DNA from 2 places in the Rothia sp. HMSC064D08 genome. Region 1 is predicted to be linked to the other one. Evidence: riboswitches for the same ligand, from Rfam matches in the RefSeq annotation. Region 1 holds a riboswitch; the other holds the start of a gene.

Region 1 (7,379 bases):
GTATTCCTCAGCGGAACAGTCACCCTGCTTGGTATTGGTTTCGCGCTGACGGGACACGTTGAGAACGGACGCTGGGTACCTGATGTTCCAGCTGCTTCCCTAGTAACGGTTGCTTCTATTATCGCCATGATGGGTGGGCCCGTCTGGATTTCACAAAACTTTCTCACCGAATGGCGTTACGCCAAGGTGGGGCTGGCTAAAGTTGCTCGGCTTGAAGGGTACGCCGGGGTACGTCAAGGTGTGCTCAAAGAACCGCGAACAGATACCGAACTTGAAGCATATGTGAGCCATGGGAAAGAACACGATATGCCGGTCGTCGATATCCCGCAGGTTCCCGCAAAGGCACGCAACGCGCGCATCGTATACATCAATCCTCGACATTGGCAGCTGACTGCTCAAGAGTATGCAGAATCGCTTGTCGAACATGTGCGTGCGCTCGCTGCCGAAAAACTGCCGGATAAACAGCGAATCCTACTAAGTGAGCCTAACCCTATGATTTTCGCCGGAACTTTGCGGAATCACCTACGTCTGGGCACCGTACCGCCCGAAGATACTATAGCTGCGCAAGCGAAAGATGAAGCTCTCCTTCAGATAACCGACTCTAGCGAAATTGCTTACCGTTTGGGTGGGCGAAATCCAGATGAATATTTTGAAGCGCTGATCACTAGTGAAGGGGCTAACCTGTCGGGCGGACAACGCCAACGTTTAGCTCTTGCGCGTGCTCTCGCTCAGGACACCCAAATACTCATTTTGACTGAGCCCCTTAATTCTGTGGATGAGCCAAGCCAGAAATATATTTACGACAGACTTGAGGAATGTGTGGGCACGCCTGCAGCACCAGAGCTCTATCCTGGGCTGCTTGCGGGCTTTGAGACTATTTACATTATTTCGACAACTGCAGAAGTATCTCGGCGTATTGCGCGAGATAACAATATCGAAACCCAGAGGGTAAATCATGTCTAAGTTACCAACCGAACCGCCCCGTGTGGTTGTGCAGAAAATGGGTTCTTATATTGTGCGTTATAGAGGGCGTGCATTCTTCACTTTTATGGTTTATGTGTTGAGCAGCGTCATGGGCGCGGTAGTGCCTCTGCAGATTGGTGCAACTGTTGACGACGTTGTGGCTGGTAAGTATGCGCAATTTCCGTGGAAACCTGTATTGATCATTCTTGCCGCTACTGTTGCTCAAGCCATCGTGATGCTTTTGGCTATGTACAGCGCCGCCCGTCTTGGCGCCCTCGTAACACGCCAAGCAAGTATAGATACCATCGATGCAACTCTAAATCTTGATGCGCGAACCGTCGAGGAATCCGGCAGCGGCGACCTGCTCACACGAGTAACTGATGACCTGTCTTCAGCCTCGAACGCCGTCAGCTTTGACCTGCTCGAAATTCTTTTTGTGATTCTGTATTTCGTAGTTTCTATGGTTTCACTTGCCGCACTCAGCATACCTCTGAGCGTTATCTTCCTGCCTATGATTATCGGCTTGGGCTTGCTGATGGGATATTTTCTGCCGCGTCTTGCCCGTGAAAATCAGAGCGTGCAGGAGATTACGAGCGAGCTTAATAGCGTGCTGACCGAGAACGTCCGGGGCGCATCCACCATTCGTGAACTTGGGGTGCATGATGCCCGCAACGAAACATTCGAGGCTGATAACGACCGGCGTTATCGGGCTACACTCAAGATGGTGCGTATACGCCAGAATTATTACACGCTTGATGCTCTGAATGCGTGGTTCCCTACCGTTATCTGCTTGCTCTGGGGGTCCTTCTGCGTCATGCAAGGGTGGGCAACCTGGGGTGCCTTGGCGACTGCATCCATTATGGTTTTCAGCCTGAGAACTATGGCGGATATTTTGGGGCATCACGTGGGCAATATACGCATAATGCTGGTTAATATGGGGCGTGTGTTTGGGATTATTAATCTGGCGCAAGCGCAGCGTGCTCGGCGCAAAGATATTCGTAGAGCACAACATCATGAAACTTTGGGGAATACCGCACATGTAATCGAGTGCTCCCATGTTTCGTACGGTTATTCTTCAGATGCGCTTGTACTGACTGATATTAATCTGAAGATTGCACCTGGGGAGTGCTTAGCGTTAGTGGGGCGTTCTGGCTCTGGAAAAACCACGCTTGCAAGGCTCATTGGCGGTTCCTTGAGCGCGCTTGACGGTACAATCCGTGTGCTGGGAAAACCAGTTGGCAATGGGGAATTTCCAACCGACAAGTACGAAGATGGTAGGCCGCGACTACTAGTCTGTACCCAAGAGGCACATATTTTCTTTGGTACCGTTATTGATAATTTCACTGCTGTAGTACCAGAGGCCACCAAGAAACAGATCGGTGAAGCTCTGGATGCTGTTAACGCCCGCTGGTGGCGTGAGCTTCCCCAAGGGTTGAAGACGCGCATCGGTACGGGAGATCATGAACTCACCCGTGACCAGATTCAGCAGCTTGCTTTAGCGCGCATCGTCGCGGCAAACCCTCACGCGGTTATTCTTGATGAATCGACCACCCAGCTTGAGCTTGTGGACGCGACCGAATCATTACAGGCCGTGCTCGCGAATCGTGCTGTGTTGATTATTTCGCACGATGCGCGTATCGCATCCCTGGCAGACCGTGCCGTTTTGCTTCAGGAAGGCATGATTACCGCTGAGGGCACGCCCGCTGAGATTTTCGCTCTGACCTAGAAGATGATAGTCAAGAACCGTACACTCTCTGCCCTTCTTGTAGATGGGCACAACGGCACGATAGAGAAGAAAAGTGTACGACGCTCGGACAGGTTATAGAATTGGTTGGGATTTATTTTTTCTTATGGAGCCGCCATTCGGTATCGCCTGCTCCCGAGTCATCGCGATGCCAATGCTGCCCTGTCACTGGGTCAGGCTGCGTTAACTTTGGATTCGGGTTATTACGATCGGGCTCATCCGGATGTTCTGGGCATCCTCGAGCACCAGGGTCTTCGCGGCAGGTTTTACCTACAGAATGCACCTCGGTATCCCACACGCGTACTAGAGTGGGATCACTGCGAACCGTAAGCGAGCCAACAATATTCCAGTCTCCACCTTTGAGACGGTACCGACCCTGATAGGTGACAGTAACGTAAGCATGATAGTTGCCGGATTCTTTGAAAGCATAGCTGGTATCGGTGGGTTTAAAGTTACGTTTACTCTTGTCCCAGACAGAGCCTTGCGCGGTTCCTGAATCCCGCGTTGTGTAAACAGGGTCGCCGGCACCGTACTCATAGGTATAGGCAACGGGAACAGCTTCTATCGTGACTTCTTCATCAAGGATAGTAGTATCACGTGCTGCTGTTTTAACACCGGTCACATAGAAGTTTGTGTTGATCCCGGTATTGACGTGGGGCTCATGCCCGTCGAAATGTAGTGCGGGTTTTGTGGTGGTAAGTTCGGCGAGTTGCTCCCGAACCTGGTGCTCTATCTTTTGGGTGCGAACTTGGGCGTTATCGGCAGTAGGTTCGTTTTCAGGTGTGTTTTGGTCTGCAGGATCGTTGGGAACGCACGTTATACCGCCGTTTCCTGACTGAACGACACCGTATTGTTTATAGTTGCCTGAATCGTCAATGGGTAGGGGAACACGGGCTACTTTACCAGGTTTCCCTTGGTAGAGACAGGGCGCATCTTTAGAAGCATTACCATTGTAGACATCGAAGGTATTTCCTACACTACTCACGGTTGCGGGAGCGTTAGAGCCTGTATCGGCGATACCTTGCTTCGCGTCAGTATCTCGATATCCATTACTTTGTTGAGGTACCGTATGAGGTTCGTTAGGCTGTTGTGAATTGCTGGAAGACGAGGTTCCCTTAACCGTGAGTTTACCTCCGTGGATATTGCCTGAATAGTCGTTTGCAGCAGAAGAAGAGTATGACACTGTACAGAAGAAAATTACTGTTATAGCGCAAAAAACGCGTTTCTTATTTGAGCTCAACTTTTTCCATCCCAGCAAATGCCCAGTGACCAGTTGATTTGAAAACGATACCGAACTCGATAGTGTTCTTATTTTGTTCGGACAAGGGATAGGTATGGGTCTTATAGTCTTCGTTATCTAAGTAGACGACATCGTTAGCGATAATATTTCCGATGATGAGGTAAACGTGATCGCTTGGCGATATCAGAGTGGACGGGTCAAAGGTGAGTTTTCTAGTACCACCAACTGCCCATCCTCCCTTTTGGTAGAGCCTATAGACATAGTTGGCAATCTCTTCCTCTTCTTTATAACCTTCAGACGTATAGTCAGCATATGGTTGTACGTCTCCAGTCTGTATAGCGTAATTCCGCAGGTCGTTCCAATACTGAATAAAGTGAAAAAGCGCCTCCGGTGTCTCAATCCCAATGTCTTCGGGCTTTTTGGGCTTGGGGACGTTCTGCGCGGGTCCTTTTTCGTCTGCAGGACGGTACTCACCTTTGGGCGCTTCAGAGCCACCAGAATAACCCTTAGTGAAGGTCGGATGTGCCTGGGCCTCAGGTGAGGCAGATTCGGTACCATGTGGGCTGGAGCTACCGTCTGTGGTGTTGGATGTTTCGGCACGAGCAGATGCCGTCTCATGTGCTTGCTCTCCGCAAGCGGTCAGGAACTCAGTAACGCAGATCCCCGATGCGAAGGCTATCAGGGCACGACGGTTGAGGACTTTTTGAGGCACACTGTTGTGCCTAAGGGCAGGAATGCTCATCAGTGAACTTTCGTGGTTGGGTGAATATACAGCAGGCCGCAGGGGAGCGCGACCCTTTTCAACAGTACTGTTACATGTAAAGAATAAGAAATATTACTTTATAAGAGTTTGAAAATTACCAAAACTTAGAGATATGTGCACGGCAATAACACATAAAGTCCGTGAACCTATTGAGCCCAACGGTATATGCTACAGTGAAAACGCGATATGGGGTGCTCCATTTTGTAACGGATACACAGCACGGCGCTGTGATCTGGAGCTGAGATATACCCATTGAACCTGCTCTAGTTAGAACTAGCGAAGGGATATCGAACCGTGGCAGAGCAGCATTAACCTTCTTTCTGAAACACCCGATTCATCATTATCTAGATAGCGTGGTGCGTTTGCAGCGATGCCACGCCCATCCCAAGGAGACTTATAGCTATGACGCTATTAAACACATCTACGCCTCGTGTGCTTTCCATTGCCGGAACCGACCCTACAGGCGGTGCTGGAATCCAAGCTGATCTCAAGTCTATTGCCGCAAGCGGTGGTTACGGTATGTGCGCCACAACCGCGCTTGTCGCACAGAATACACAAGGGGTTCGCAGCATTTTTGCTCCACCCACCGAGTTTTTACAAGAACAGCTTGCGGCAGTTTTCGACGATGTGACTGTGGATGCCGTTAAAATTGGTATGCTCGGCGATGTTGAAACTATCACTACCGTCAAGACCTGGCTTGCAGAACATCCGGTACCAGTGGTGGTACTTGATCCGGTGATGGTTGCCTCCAGCGGCGATCGCCTGATTAGTCAAGACGCCGAGCAGGCACTGCGCGAATTGGTGGCGCAGGCAAATGTTATCACTCCGAATATCGCCGAACTCGCGGTGCTCTGTGAGAGCAACCCTGCCCAGACTTTGAAGGAGGCGCATAACCAGGCGGCTCAGCTCGCGGGGAGCACTGGCACGATCGTGATTGTTAAGGGCGGTCACCTGACGGGGGAGGACGCCGGAAACTCGGCTGTTTTCCCTGATGGAACTCATACACATGTGGCCACCAATCGCGTCCAAACGAAGAATACCCACGGTACCGGGTGCTCGCTCTCATCAAGTCTTGCTACCCGCCTTGGACTTGCTCTTGTGAATGGCAATAATGAGCTGAGTGTACGAGTACTCACGAACGCGCTGGCATGGAGCACCCGGTGGCTCAACGAGGCTATTATCGCGGGTGAGGAACTGCACGTGGGCAGCGGGCAGGGTCACGGACCGGTCGATCATCAGGCACGTGCTCGCCGTTTGGAACATGCAGCCGATACGAAACCGTGGGAGCACTTATACGCTGATAAAAATCTTACGGGCGAGAGCCCCAAGAATTTGGTGAAACCTGCGCAGCGGAAATCCCCAGAGTCGAAGGTAGCCCCGGCGGGTCCGTGGACTGCCGCCCTGTGGCAAGCTACCGGTGATATTTGGCGTGACATTCTCGATTTGCCCTTTATTCGCGGGCTGGGCGACGGCACGCTTGACGAGGATTTATTCGGCTTCTATTTAGACCAAGATGCGCAGTACCTTGCCCAGTATTCTCGCGCCTTAGCTACTCTTTCGGCACGTGCCACCTCATCGCAAGGTCAGGTACATTGGGCTGCGGGTGCCCAGGCGGCAATTGTTGAGGAATCGCTTCTGCACGATGAATGGTTGGCGGCGCATCCCGCTATTCCTGCGGAGCAGGGTGGTATTCGGCGTGGTGCACCTTCGGCAGTGACAATGGGGTACACGAACTTTTTACGTGCTACTGCCGCTGGTGAGGATTATGTGGTGGGTGCAGCTGCGGCGCTTCCATGCTACTGGCTGTACCTTGAGATCGGTTACCGGCTCTTGGAGAAAACCCACGAGGAACATCCGTATAATGCCTGGATTTCGGTGTATGGCGGCGAAGAGTTTGCTGCAGATGTGCGCCGCTGCGTGGCGGTTGTTGAGGAAGCATTTGAACAGGCTTCCCCCAGTCAGCGTGTTGCCGCCGCGCAGGCATATATGAGCGCATGCCTATATGAACGTGACTTTTTCGACCAGGCTCATAGAGCGTTGCGGTAACATCCCACTGGTCGGCCCGCATACGACAACGTAAAAGGCTCTTTAGCCAAATCAAGCGTATTTTTCACCGCTTGATTTGGATAAAGAGCCTTTTAGCAGGTAGGTAAAAGGGACTATGCCCCCAGAGCCTCCAGACGCTCAATCAGGCGCTTGCCGTGATCCTCACCAATGGCGCGAGCAACAGCGGGGTTATCGGGGTCGCCAGTGGTGCCGTAGCTGTACAGTGGTTCTTCAAGAGGCATACCGGTGAACGCTGCGGTGTTCTCAAACTCGGTCAACGTAGCAGATACGTCGCGTGGCAGCATAGTGCGGTAGACATCTTCAATAGCGCCAGCGGTTGCAGAGATCAGAAGCTTCTTACCCTGCAAAGCGGTGCCGTTTTCTCCATACGCGAAGCCGTACTCGAAAACGTCGTCAATCCACTGCTTCAGCAGAGAAGAAATTGAATACCACATCACCGGGAACTGCAGAACAATGACATCTGCTTCCACAAGTGCCTTCTGCTCAGCAGGTACGTCAAACTTACCGTTTACACGCAGCTTGTCGAGCTCACGAATCTTGACGTTATCGCCGAACCGTGCCCGCACGGCATCAAGAATAGCCTTGTTAGCGTTAGAAGTCGT
Region 2 (7,379 bases), on a different contig from region 1:
CGCCGACAACACCGCATACCCGTGGCTGCTGGCGGGCGCAAAAACCCTCTCATACGCGGTGAATATGGCGGTGCTGCGGTACGTTCACTCCCACGGCGCGGACGACGCAATTTTTATGACCGACAACCGCCGCATTCTGGAGGGGGCAACCTCATCGGTACTCATGGCGCGCATTGAGCACGGGAAGAAAATGCTGTACACCCCCGAACCGAACCACGGGATACTGCCCGGCACCACACAGGGCGCCATTTTTGAGGCGGCGCGGCGCGACGGTTGGGAGCTGGGCTACGGCCCACTGTACCCGCAGGACCTCTTTGAATCTGACGGGGTGTGGCTCGCCTCCTCGGTGCGTCTGCTCGCCCCGGTCACGCATCTGAACGGTACGGCGTTAGCGCACGATGCGCAGCTCACGCACCGGTTCTTGGAATACCTGGCACAGGGCTAAGGTACAGGGCTAGCGGCGCAAGGCTGATACTTGCGCCGCGCCTTTACCCCGGTTTTCAGGCCCGGAGTACCTAGCGGCAGCTTCAGTGCGGCTACTGCCATAAGAAACGCAAGGTTCCTAGTCCCAGCGAAACCCCGTAGGCGCACGCCACGATAACGGCGGCGGCAACCGCAACATACGCATCACGCCGGGAATAGGTAGGCACGCGTGCCCAGGAACGTTTGCCGGTGCCGAAACCGCGCGCCTCCATTGTGACCGCAAGGCGCGAACCGCGGCGAATTGCCTGTACCATGAGCGCGAAGGCCTGCCCTGCACCGGTTTTGATGCGCCCGAGCGGGCCCTGACCCGCGCCTAGCCCGCGTGCGCGCCGCGCCTGCCCCAACGTATTCCACTCCCCAAACAGGATGCCGACAAGGCGTAACGCCGCCAACGCGGCAAGCACGAAACGGGCGGGCAGACGGAAAGTTTGTGCAAGCGAATCGCCCAGATCGGTTGGGTCTGTTGAGAGCACAAACGCGAAGGTCGGCAGAATCATCGCCAGGGAACGAATCATCATCGAAAACGCCGCCGCGAGCGACCCTTCCGTGATGGTGTTCAGCCCAAAATCAAGCAGGACGGCACCGGTTTTATTGACAAGAATCGCCACACTCCAGCCGGTGGTCAGCACCGCGATCAGGATAGGCCAGCTGCGCGCCAGCAGGTTCACCGGTCGAAACCCAACCGCAATAAACCCCAGCAGCTCCAGCCCAAAGATGATAGCCGCAGTTACCGGGTCTTGAATGAGGATTGCCGCAAGAACCAGCACGCCCGCAACCACTAATTTGACGCCCGCGTTAAGCCCGCCAAACCAGCTGTTACGCTCGGCACTCGGCCCGAAAAAATCGGTATTCATGCGTTAATTCCCTTCCTGAAAGCCCCGGTCTGCGGACTCATGCGGCAGGCTTTCGAGCGTGATGCTCCGCCCACCCAAAGCCGCCGTAAATTCGAGGTCGTGAGTCACCGAGATCACCGCAACCCCCTCCGTGAGAAGCCCGCGAATCAAGCGCACCAGTTCGCCCCAGGTGCTCGCATCCTGACCGAAGGTCGGTTCGTCAAGAATCAGCACGCGCGGCGCCGTCGCCAAAGCGGATGCAACCGACAGCCGGCGTTTTTGTCCGCCCGAAAGCGTGAACGGGTTGGCGTCTAAGAGCCCGTCTAAACGCAAGCGTTCGGCGAGGGATGCGGTGGCGGCGGCAAGCGCATCCTCATCAATTTTTTCGCGGCGCAGGGCGGCGAGGCGGCGCGGCCCGAGTTCGAGTTCTTCGCGCACACTGCCGCGCACGAATTGGTATTCGGGTTCTTGGAAAACGTAGCCGATGCGCCCGAGCAGCTGGGCGGGACTCCAGGAGGGAATATCCCAGCTGGCGGCTATTTTCTCGCGAGTGAGGGAGCTTTCTGCTGTTGGGTTTTGGTCGAACTCGCGCAGGGCTTCGTGCGCATGCAGGGTTCCGTTGGGGGCGTAGAGGAGCCCGGCGAGAGTGAGTGCGAGGGTTGATTTTCCGGCACCGTTGGGGCCGAGAATACTCAGGTGCTCGCCTTCTCGAATGCTCAGGTTAATGCCCCCGCGCAGGGCAGGAATATCCAGGGGCACGGGTGCGGGTTCCAGCATGGTTTTGAGCTGTCGTCGGCGTGCCCGTAACTGTTTTTTGCTCGGAAATTCCCGCGTAATCGCAAGGTTTTCGGCGCTCAGGAGTATGCGCCCGCTCGGTGCCGCCACGGCGGCGGGTTCGGGAACATACCTGGGCACCCACACGCCGTTGGCGATGAGGGTTTCGCGGGCTTGGGCGAGCACGGTTTCGGGCGCGCCGTCGTGGGTGATGCCTCCGTCGGCACCGAGCACGATAACGCGGTCCATATGCTGCGCCCACACGCCCACCCGGTGTTCGACGACGATCAGGGTGGCACCGGTTGCCGTGACCGCCTGCACCACAGCATCGCGCACCTGTTGAACGCCTTCGGGGTCGAGGTTCGCGGTGGGTTCGTCGAGCAGGATTGCACGCGGGTGCATCGCCAGGATTCCGGCGAGTCCCAGGCGTTGTTTCTGCCCGCCCGAAAGCGCATTTGTAGGATGCTCATGCGGCAGGTAGTCGAGCCCGACGGCGGTGAGCGCGTCGTCAACGCGCGCCCAGATTTCTTCGCGTGCGACCGCAAGGTTTTCGGGGCCGAAGGCTACGTCATCACCCACGCGGGCGAGCACGACCGATGATTCGGGGTCTTGCTGCATGAGTCCGATGAGTCCGCGTGCGTCTTCGGGGGCTACGCCGTCGATGCGCGCGTTGCCGCTTTGGCTCTGCCCGTCGTGATCGTGCAGCACCCCGGCGATAGCGTGCAGGAGCGTTGATTTTCCTGCGCCGGAGGGCCCCAGCAGCAGTACTTTCTGCCCGGGTTCGATGCGCAGGTTCACGTTCGAGAACGCGGGTTTTTCACGCCCGGGGTGGTGCCAACCGAAGTTGTGAAGGTCGATTGCGGCACCGCGGGCGGGCGCATCGGGGGCGGTACTGTGGGGTTCGATCATGGTTGCACCCTGGGTTGCGGATGGTTCAGGATGTTCCGCATTTGAGGGTTTGAGCGTTGAGATAGGCTGTGACATACGCCTGCCTGCCCGTTATCCGCGTGCGGTACGTGCCTGCACGCCGGAGGCCAGCGAGGCGAGTACCCCGGTTTTAGCGAGCGCTTTCGTGAGTCCCCAGGAGAGTACCCCGGCGAGCACAATTCCTGAGACGACCGCACATACCACGTAGGTGACGGCTTTGAAGATTTCCATGTCTGGGTAGTAGATGATGATTTCGTTGACACCCATGAAGAGCCCGCTCAGTGCGCCCGCGAAGGCTGCTGTGCTGAGGTTCCAGACGCGGTATCCGAACACGGCGAAGGCTATTTCCGCGCCAATTCCCTGGAAGAATCCGGCGATGAGGATTGATTGGCTCCAGGCGCCTCCGGTGAGGAATACGGAGATGACGGCGGCAACGATTTCGCAGTAGAGCGCGGCGCCGGGCTTGCGGATAAGGTACCCGCCGAGCACACCGGCGAGCAGCCACATACCGGCGACGATGGGTCGGTATTCGGGAACCGCCGCGAAGAGCGTTTTAGTGGCGGGGTCTACGGCAATATCCCAGATCCAGAAGATTACCGCGCAGGCGGCGGCGACCACAGAGACGATGACGATTTCATTGACCCGCCAGCTGAGGCGAGATTTTTGAGACATATTTTCCTCCCATGATTGGAAGGGGAACATCCACACCCGTTGCGGGTGGGGTGTTGAGAAAACATATTTCGACTCCCTACGCCGGTACTAACCGGATCAGGTTCGAGGGTCTGCGTTGCACTCTCAGCGCCCGTCTGCGGCGCTCCCCTGTCGTGTTGCTTCGAGAGTTCGAAGCTTATAAACGTTTACATTCTATGCTGTATGAGTCGTTTTCTGTGAGTTCGTTGAGTTTTTGAATCGGTTTATGACAAGAACGTGTGGCAGGTCGGTAATATGATTCCTTGATTTGCCGCTGGTATACGCCTTTCAGACCGGCAATACTGTGCTTTTTCTCACGTTCTAGAGTTTTTACCCCGATTTTTCGTGTATGCGCGCGTTAAAACAGGTCATGTTCTCTGCATTTGAGCCGTAAAGCCGATAGGCTAGGGATAGTCACTTCTGATTTTTGAGGAGAAGATATGAACCCCGTAGCAAAGATTGCTATCACCGGTGCCAATATGGCAGCCGCCGCCCTGACAAGCAAAGGTCTTGGCGCAGCGTGGAAGCGTGTGACCGGTAACGAACCTCCTACCATCGGCCCCGAGTCCGAAGACACTTTGCGCAATGTTATTGTGTGGACCGTCATCACCTCCGTGGTGGGTGCCCTGGTAAGCGTCGGTATTGCCCGCGCACAGCGCCGTTTCTTCTCATAATTTCACGGTGTAATTTGGGTGGATGCGCCGCCCCGCAGCCTTCACGCTGCAGCGGTGTGCGCATCCTTTCCGATGTGCTGAATAGTCTGCCTGTTCAGAAGAGAATAAGGCGCTCGGCACGCTGGGAGGCGATGCCTACGGCAGTGTCGCCGGGGTAAGCTACAAGACCAGCACCAGATTGAGGGCGCCTAGCTGCGTCTTACACGAAAGTGAACACATCCGTTATGACTAGACGCATTCCCGACCACAGTACCAGCCGCCGCTCGGTTGCATCTTGGGTGCTGTGGGATGTCGGCTCGTCGAGCTTCGACACCATCATGATGACCTTTATTTTTACGGTCTATCTCACCAGCTCTTACTTCGGCTCAACCGAGGATGCATCGGCGGCACTGTCACTGGGATTGACCATTGCCGGGTTCTGTATTGCCTTTTTCGCTCCGGTTTCGGGCCAGCGCGCCGATAAATCCGGTAAAGGTATTTTCTGGTTAGGTGTTAATACGCTTTCTCTGGTGGCGTTCTCTGGACTGTGTTTTTTCGTATTTCCCGATGAAGCGCATCTGTGGCTGGGCGTGATTCTCGTATCTGCGGCGAGCGTATTCAGCGAATTTGCGGTCGTGAATTACAACGCTATACTTCCACGCATTTCAACCCCGAATAATATCGGTAAAATCTCGGGGATCGGTTGGTCGGCGGGGTATGTGGGCGGCCTAGTGGCCCTAATTATCGTGTTGTGGGGCTTCGTACTTGAGCCTAACGGGCTGCACCTGAGCACCGACAACGCCTTCAATATTCGCGCAGTGGCACTGTTCTCCGCCCTGTGGTGCCTGATCTTCTGCACGCCTTTGCTAATTCGGATGCGCCGCCGCGAACGGGTGCTCCCGGAGGTCCTTCCCACAGGTGAACTCAGGTTCTTAGAACGCGGCCTAGCCAGGCTTTCTCCGGCACGCCAAGGCGGTCTTTTTGCAGCCTACAAGGAGCTGTGGCGCACCATTATGCGGCTGCGCACCACGGCACCGCAAACCCTTTATTTCCTGTGTGCCAGCGCTATCTTCCGCGATGGTTTAGCCGGTATCTTCACCTTCGGCGGCGTGCTGGCGGCTGGTTCCTTCGGGTTCAGCACTTCGGATGTCATTATTTTCGGTGTTGCCGCCAACGGTGTTGCCGCCGTAGGCGCGGTGCTGGGCGGGTACCTGGATGACTATCTGGGGCCCAAAAAGATTATTATTTTCTCGCTGGTGGCCATCCTAATCGCCGCCGTACCCCTGCTCTTGTTCCCCTACCCCATGACCTTCTGGATTTGCGCACTCATTCTCGCGCTTTTCGTGGGGCCCGCACAGTCCTCGTCGCGTACCTTCTTGGCGCGCATCGCCGATCCCGGTACGGAAGGTGAGCTCTTCGGGCTATATTCGACGACCGGGCGTGCAACCAGCTTCTTGGCGCCTATGCTGTTCGGGCTGTTTGTCACGATTTTCAACGCCCAGGTGTGGGGTATTGTCGGCATTATGATCGTGGTGTTGGCGGGTCTGCTCATGACCCTGCCGTTAGAATCGCCACAAGCGCTTCACCTGCGCAAGGCACGCCGCGCCGAAAAGAAAGCGGCCAAGGCGGCGCAGCGGTAGTTCTTTACTCGTTCCCCTTAACCCGCACCCCTTGACCTGCGGGTCTTAATAACCCGCGAGCAGATAGCAATTCGCTATCTGCTCGCGTATTTATTGGGTTTTTTAGTTCGAGTTTTCTTCGGTATACAGCGGATCATCTACGGTGCGCATCGTGAGTATGCCGCTTTCAGATAGCTGCTCAACAACCTGGCGATGCGCATCCTCGGGCAACCCCTCAAACAGCTCGCGCATAACTTCGTAGTGCTCCCGAACCGTCAGTTCGTGAGCGGCGTTAATCCAACATTCTGCCGCGAATGCGGAAAGCTCATCCAGTGAATCTCCGTGATGCAGTAGGAATCTTTCTCCATCCACTAGGTACCCGGTGGTGCCGAACATGCGCTGAAGAACCTGCGTGCCGTTGGGGTATACGTTCGGCAGGCGGTCGGGCACCTCAAAGGTCTCGTATTCGTCCACTCTCTCGGAGTTCGGGAGCACGGCATCCTCGGCGAGAAGTTCACGCACGAGCGGCTCAATATCTTCAACCTCGGAATACACCAGCCGCCATACGCCGCCGCACTGCTCAAACAGGCGAATAATCGAGAGCACACCCTCGGGGTTGAGCGCCACGCCGGAGGTCTGCTCGGCAATCGACATGAGCGCATCCCCCAGGCTCACACGCTCAAGATAGGGTTTCGTGGACTCATCAGTGCGCCCCACTATGACAACGCGAGCGGCTGTATAGCTCGTATCCTCACAGTCCGCCGCGTTCAGACCCAGCTCCACAGGGTTATGCTGTTCCTTCGGCTCGTCATCAGAAACAACCAGCGACAGCGGCTTCGGGTAGGGGGAAATCTCGCGGTCGGCACCCACGATCGTGGTTTCGTCCGTCAGATAGGTGAATTTCTTCCCCAGATACTGCGCGGCGGTCGTCTTTCCCCGCCCCGAAGCACCCACCAGCACCAGCGCGCGCTTCGTAGCGGGGTCGCCAATGGCGGCGGCGTGCAGCATAGTACGCTTACCCGCCAACTGCTGAATCATCGCAACCGTCAGATTAGACGTCAGGGTCTCCAACGCCTGCTTCTCGTTCTGAATATTAAGAATCTGCAGAATCCCGAACGGGTTCACCAGGTCGGGGTGCTCATCAAACAGATTCACGCTCCCGTCCGTGAGCACAATCGCGTGCGCCACAGACTGGGTTGCCTCAAGGGCATCATGCACACTATCGAAGAGGCGCGGGGATAGACTCCCCCAGGTTTGTACGATCTGCTCGCGCAGCGCATCGGGAACACCGGGACCAAAAATAACCTTCAGATCGGCACCGGCAGGGCTTAAAGCCATTGTCTTGAACGACAAGGTATCTCCTTGAAAAAATCATGTGGACGGCGACTAGTCGCCAGATT

What was found. Region 1 has a riboswitch for thiamine pyrophosphate ahead of HMPREF2625_RS08085 (bifunctional hydroxymethylpyrimidine kinase/phosphomethylpyrimidine kinase). Riboswitches for the same ligand answer to the same signal wherever they lie in the genome.
Region 2: linked by a shared signal. The riboswitch ahead of HMPREF2625_RS02060 (ECF transporter S component) and the one ahead of HMPREF2625_RS08085 (bifunctional hydroxymethylpyrimidine kinase/phosphomethylpyrimidine kinase) in region 1 are both predicted to bind thiamine pyrophosphate.

Annotation. Positions count from the first base shown of each region.
Region 1 is NZ_KV797900.1:289,922-297,300, forward strand. It holds gene HMPREF2625_RS08065 (ABC transporter transmembrane domain-containing protein) at 1-963, shown strand, start outside; gene HMPREF2625_RS08070 (ABC transporter ATP-binding protein) at 956-2,689, shown strand; gene HMPREF2625_RS08075 (hypothetical protein) at 2,802-3,890, opposite strand; gene HMPREF2625_RS08080 (DUF6318 family protein) at 3,934-4,689, opposite strand; TPP riboswitch at 4,888-5,012, shown strand; gene HMPREF2625_RS08085 (bifunctional hydroxymethylpyrimidine kinase/phosphomethylpyrimidine kinase) at 5,113-6,756, shown strand; gene HMPREF2625_RS08090 (NAD(P)H-dependent oxidoreductase) at 6,870-7,379, opposite strand, start outside.
Region 2 is NZ_KV797894.1:5,552-12,930, reverse strand. It holds gene HMPREF2625_RS02075 (aminodeoxychorismate lyase) at 1-445, shown strand, start outside; gene HMPREF2625_RS02070 (energy-coupling factor transporter transmembrane component T family protein) at 537-1,337, opposite strand; gene HMPREF2625_RS02065 (ABC transporter ATP-binding protein) at 1,341-2,999, opposite strand; gene HMPREF2625_RS02060 (ECF transporter S component) at 3,090-3,689, opposite strand; TPP riboswitch at 3,746-3,848, opposite strand; gene HMPREF2625_RS02055 (DUF4235 domain-containing protein) at 4,148-4,381, shown strand; gene HMPREF2625_RS02050 (MFS transporter) at 4,606-6,000, shown strand; gene HMPREF2625_RS02045 (hypothetical protein) at 6,103-7,332, opposite strand; gene dcd (dCTP deaminase) at 7,366-7,379, opposite strand, start outside.